2 regions of the Virgibacillus sp. L01 genome follow, and region 2 is predicted to be linked to the other one. Evidence: predicted binding sites of a transcription regulator. Region 2 holds the regulator's gene; the other holds the start of a gene.
What was found. The regulator CtsR, encoded in region 2, represses protease genes until heat stress. The targets are predictions, from matches to a motif close to ATGGTCAATAAAGGTCAAACA.
Positions count from the first base shown of each region.

Region 1 (3,199 bases), on a different contig from region 2:
ACTATAATACTCAAAAAACTATTTTGAAGATATTAGCAGCTAGGTAAAGAAATATTATCATGCTGCTTCTTTTTACAACACTTTGAAAACGATTTCAGTTGAGGAGGATGAGGATTTTGGTTGAGAAATCGGTAAAAGTTGAGCTTGATGCAGGTCTGCAAGCAAGACCGGCTGCTCAATTCGTACAGGAGGCAAACCGCTATTCAGCACATTTATTTCTTGAAAAGAACGGCAAGCGGGTTAACGCAAAAAGTATTATGGGATTAATGAGTTTAGCTATTACGTCTGGTGAAACTATTAAGTTACTTGCAGAGGGTGCAGATGAAGAGAGTGCATTAACTCATTTAACTGCTTTTGTATCAAAAACATAGAGTAAGAGGAATTCTAATAATTATTGCATCAACTTTCGCATCTATAGAACAAGCTCAAAATAGCTATCATGGTAATCTCAAAACGTTTTTAGTTTTTGCCTTGACAACCTTGATAAAAGTTTTTTGTACACTAAGATATAGCGAAAAAATTTTTTAGCCTTTTTTCTAGTTCTAAAGATGGTAGAGTGCTTCGATTCGTTCCGGCAGAATACTTCGCTTTCCATGGGCACGACCTCAGCCTCCTTGCCCCGGCAAGGGGTATGCCGACGTTGTCCGCAAAGGACGGTTTTAGTCGGCCTTGATTTAGTTGCTTCTTCTGGGGTATTCGGAACGTGCTGTTCCCATAGGACAAGGAAAGCTTCGGCAGCATTACATCGCACGAAGAAAATTGGTTTTTATTTTCGAGGAGTCTACGTATTCTGCCTACACTGATAGAGATTACCTGATTAGAGAATGAAGTGTTCCCTATGGATAAGAAGCACTGTCACAATAAGTATTGATGAATTTACAGGGATAAAGTGAGCAACACCTAGCGTAGGAAATACATGGAAACTCCCGCGGGAACCGCAACAGCTGAAGATCCCGCAGGAAGCGATTTTTGCTTCCGAGGAAGCTGAAAGGTGCGCGGAATGTATTTCCGAAGCGGTGCCATAGCACTCAGCTATTTACCATGGTACGTCGCGCTTTAGATCAACTATTACCGTTGATCCAAAGTCAACTCAAGTAGTGTATCTTCAGTCTTTCTTATTCCTTCAAGGTTTCTGCTTTCATTTTACCTGCCAAAGTTGAATCATTGCTTATAAAAAGAGGTTATTCCATTTCTCGGAATAACCTCTTTATCGTTTCACAATTTATTTCTTATCTGAGTTTCTTTCCAAAATTTTATCAATCAAACCGTATTCTACAGATTTCTCAGCTGACATGAAATTATCACGATCTGTATCACGCTCTACAACTTCAATTGACTGACCTGTACGTTCAGCAAGAATTTGATTCATTTTTCGCTTCATTTCAACAATACGTTTTGCGTGAATTTCAATATCTGTTGCTTGACCTTGTGTTCCACCTAAAGGCTGGTGAATCATTACTTCACTGTTTGGAAGTGCATAACGCTTGCCCTTTTCTCCAGCTGCTAGCAGGAATGCTCCCATTGAAGCGGCCATACCAGTGCAAATTGTTGATACGTTAGGTTTGATGAACTGCATTGTATCATAAATTGCCATTCCGGCAGTAATAGATCCGCCTGGTGAATTAATGTATAATGAGATATCCTTATCCGGATCGTCTGCTTCTAAGAAAAGTAATTGTGCAACGATTGAGTTTGCAACATTGTCATCAATCCCACTGCCAAGCATAATAATACGGTCTTTTAATAGACGTGAATAAATATCATATGCGCGTTCTCCACGGTTTGTCTGTTCAATAACTGTAGGTATTAAATTCATGTGAAAATCCTCCTTATTTCATCTCGTATTCATCCATAAATACTGGATATTTTTATCATAACTAATAGGTCAAAAAAGGTCAAACAAAAACGTCCGCAAGATATGTAATAAAATCTCTTTCCCCATCTTTCCCTTTACCACAGAATATAAACGTTCCAACTAAACAAGTTTATACTTATTTGTGGGGCGCCCTTGTTTACCGTATTGTGAAATAGTTTCAACTTCGCCTTTACTTTCCAAATAGTTTAAATAGCGGTGAACCGTTTGGTATGCAATCGGTAATGATTGCTGAATTTCATTAATGGATGAAGGCGCTTCTTGCTGGATCAGAAAACTTTTGATTGAATTTAATGTAGATTGGCTAATTCCTTTTTCCACAAATACGTTTTCCTTATCACCAATTAATTTACCAACCTTTAGATTGATTCGAATTCTGGATATCAGATCAGGAGCCTTAATGGGTTTTAGAGCATAGTCAGTTGCTTCAGCTTGTAAAAAGGTATTTGCTATTTCCTGCCGTTCATCAACAGTTAAGATAATTATTGGAATTCTGGTACTATGCTTTCGTAATTCTTTTGTTGTCTTAATACCATCCCAATCAGGCATATGATAATCAAGTAATACAAGGTCAGGTTCTATCGTTGTAAATAGTTCAACAGCCTGCTTTCCTGTAGATGCTTCTACTACGCCCCATCCAGCATACGCACATATTTCTTTTAATGTAAAGCGGATATCCTCATTATCATCAACTATTAATATGGTAATGCTCATTGATTTCGTCACCTACTTTTAGTGTTGGCAGAATGATGTTCATTTGAGTATGGCTGCCTGGTATACTTTTGACGGTCACGGTACCATGATGATTTTCGACAACTCGTTTTACAAAGGAGAGACCAATACCTGAAGAATTTTTCGTGCTGAAGCCGTCAAGCCATATATTGTTTAGATGTTCATCTTTAATCCCTGGCCCATCATCTTGTATTCGAAATAAAATACCACTATCTATACTTTTGACATCAATATGGATAAATCCTTTTTTTCCTTCAAATGAACTTATAGCATTTTCCAAAATATTTGATATTGCACGGGAAAAACGAATTTTATTTACTTGAATGGAAGGAAGGTTGTTTTCAATTTCAATCTCCATTTGTACAAGCTGTTCATCAAGACTGAGATGACTTGTTACGTATTCAAGCAATTCCTTTACAGAAAGTTCTTGTTTAATATTTTCATAAAGAATTTCTGTAATCATGTCTTTCATTTTTTCAACTGAATGGTCCATTCGGATAAAATAATTATTCAAAGCTGACCCATTTGCCGGCTGCATTTTCATGGTAATAAGTGAAATTAGTCCCTCTACAGTCACTAGTGGTGTTTTAAGGT
Region 1 is NZ_JBQQCP010000001.1:86,962-90,160, reverse strand. It holds gene ACTWQM_RS00390 (HPr family phosphocarrier protein) at 117-371, shown strand; gene clpP (ATP-dependent Clp endopeptidase proteolytic subunit ClpP) at 1,223-1,816, opposite strand; gene ACTWQM_RS00380 (response regulator) at 1,976-2,587, opposite strand; gene ACTWQM_RS00375 (sensor histidine kinase) at 2,562-3,199, opposite strand, start outside.
Region 1: a site for CtsR is predicted at 1,882-1,902, ahead of clpP (ATP-dependent Clp endopeptidase proteolytic subunit ClpP). Genes of this name have one in related genera too.

Region 2 (3,199 bases):
TGATTTGCTGAGTCCAGGCTAATGCTGGAAGATGCATCATAACAGAAGCACGCATTCCCGTTCCAACATTTGTCGGGCAAGTTGTTAAATAACCATGTTTTTCATCAAATGCATAATCAATTTTTTCCTCCAGCCAATCATCAAATTCAAAAGCTTTTTCAAGTGCCTCATTTAATTGAAACCCGGGAAAATAAAGCTGGGCCCGGATGTGATCCTCTTCATTTATCATAACAGATACTTGCTCATTTTTTGAAATGAGTGTTGCTGCAAAGTCTCCGTGCTCTACTAGATGCGGGCTAATTAAATGTTTTTCGACCAAAACACGTTTTTCCACCGGTTTTAATTCACTGAGAGATATAAATTCGAAATTCTGATAATCCTGAAAAGACTTCTGTTCATATTCATCTTGGATAAACTTACTGATACTTTGAAGATCCTTCTGGTTAGCTAATATTGGATAGGAGTAATCTGCAAAATTACGAGCCAGTCTAATCCGGCTACTTAAAACAATATCACTGTCAGGGCCATCTTCTCTCATCCATGGACTAATAGCTTCATTCATAAATTGTTGTAAGGTCATGTTTTATCACCTCGCATCTGTTTTTCCAATTCCTTAATTTCGTCCCGGACCTTTGCAGCATCCTCGAAAGCCTCATTTTCAATTAGATGGTGCAGTTCTGCCTTATGTGACTCTATTTCCTTCTTCAAATGCAAATCTCCACCTTTACGGGTAGGGATCTTGCCGTGGTGCTTCGTATTTCCGCTATGCACACGACGAAGAATTGGATCCAGACGTTCTGAAAAAGTCCGGTAGCATTCAGCACAGCCAAACTTACCGACACGTTTAAATTCAGAAAACGTCATTTCACATTGCGGGCACTGCAAATCTTCAGCCTGTTTATGTGATGAGCCTTTTGGACTGTCTATAGATGAAGAATCAAAGTTGAATAAACCGGATAATAAATTATGAAGAGAATACGCTTCTTCAGGATAGGACATATATCCTTTTTCTTTTGCACAGACTTCACAAACGTGCACTTCTGTTTTATTTCCATTTATAACTTGTGAAAAATGGAGGGTAGCTTGCCGTTTATGGCACTTTTGGCATTCCATTCTTATCTCCCCCTTTATTTGTTTAAATATTTTAAAGTCGACAGCATCGAGGTTAATATACGGGCACGAACCTCATCGCGCAATGGCAATTGAAATGCCAGTGTATTTCTGCCAATTGCGCTTAAAATAATTTTTGCTTCACGCTCTGTAACAATTTCTTCTTCCAGCAACCTTTCCAGTATATCAAGAGCAGCCTGCTGTGTTACTTGGGGAGTTATCATTTCTAAAATATCATCAATTAATTCAGATTTGTCCTGATGCTGAATCCGGATAATCCGAATATAACCTCCACCACCACGCTTACTTTCAACTATATATCCTTTTTCCACAGTGAAGCGTGTATTAATCACATAGTTAATTTGTGATGGCACACAATGAAATTGATCAGCAATCTCACTTCGCTTAATCTCAATCGCATCCTGCCTTGCAGCCTCCAGAATTTTCTTTAAATGTTGTTCTATAATATCCGAAATGTTACTCATATACCCTCCCCCTCTTTCATCTTATGAATTACATTTATATGTCTTTCCTGCACTTTTTAATTTTAAGCTTTGACTTTGACTAACTTTGACTATATTTTTATTATACTTTAAATTAATTCATATGCAAATACAATGATCTATACCTATTTTAGACAAGTTGAAGCTAAATGAAACATTAGAAAACTTGGCTTATCGTAAAGCCTTTAATATAGATAACCCTTAATTCCACTTATGCAGTAAAAAAGTCTTTTAAAAAAACCTTACAAAATTAATCGTAAGGTTCTCAGTTTTATTTTCGTTCGATAATATTTTTGACATGCTTTATTTTTGATACTTCAGCGAACAGCGATACCCGATCTAAATCCTTATCCCGGTCAATCTTAATAAAGATATTGCGAAGATCGTTATCAACACGTTCGATTTCGACTTGCTTAATAGATAAATTATACTCTTCAAATATTGATACAATATTATTAACTTTTAAATCAGGCATCGCAACGATTTCAATTAAGTAAGATGATCGTCCTTTAGTAAATAGCTTTTCAAAATTGTTTAGAAATACTAAACTTAACAAAATAATTAGTGTTGTAAACATTGCAGGAGCATACATCCCAGCACCTACTACTAGTCCTAGTCCAGCAACAGCCCATATAGACGCTGCAGTAGTTAGCCCACGAATAGTCATTCCATTAACAATAATAGTACCCGCACCAAGAAAACCGATGCCACTTATTACATAAGAAGGTATACGAGCTGGATCAAACCGAATATTATCGTATTCGCCAATAAATTCTTCAAAACCATATAAAGATAATAACATCATTAAACAAGAGCCAACCCCTACCAAAATATGGGTCCGAAATCCTGCAGAATGATTTTTTATTTCTCGTTCAAATCCGATTAAACCTGAAAGTAACAAAGCTATCAATACACGAACCATAATAATTAAAAAATTATCGCCAAAAAATTGATTTATATATTCAATCATCCACTATCCTCCTCACCACATATATATCCTTTTATTTTAAACTAAATTACAAATTTTCACGAACGAGAAAGTCCATCGCTTTTAAGCGTTGGTTGAAAGTCAGATCAGATACGGCTTGCTACATAAAAGAATAGTTTATGTAGCACTTCTAAATACTGATTACGCTCTTTTTTCATTTACTCACTAAACTAATAGAATATTTAACAACATTATAGATATTTGAGTTCATTGATGAGTCATTTAAAAAGTCCTTATTTAGGTTAAAATGTAGATGGGTTATAATCAATTCCTCCTTGTTTTTCGTGGTTGATAAACATTTTATCATAAGGAATTAATTTGGCCCTTCTTTAGCAGATAAGAAAGTATAAATACTTTCTTATTGCATAAGTGCAACTAAGGATTTTCTATATTAAGGCTTGACGATAAGCTAAGTTTTCTAATTTTCTTTTTACACAATTATAGGACTTACTCGTTTTTCGATCGTTAATAGCCAAACACCAACAGGAAATCCAATGCACCTCTTATGAAAAAGATGATGCTCCATTCAGAAATCACAATGATAACTGACTAATCTAAAGGGTGTGATAGCACTTTTGGCTTTAGCGCTTACAAGAGC
Region 2 is NZ_JBQQCP010000014.1:627-3,825, reverse strand. It holds gene ACTWQM_RS18655 (protein arginine kinase) at 1-580, opposite strand, end outside; gene ACTWQM_RS18650 (UvrB/UvrC motif-containing protein) at 577-1,113, opposite strand; gene ACTWQM_RS18645 (CtsR family transcriptional regulator) at 1,128-1,595, opposite strand; gene ACTWQM_RS18640 (MgtC/SapB family protein) at 1,885-2,583, opposite strand.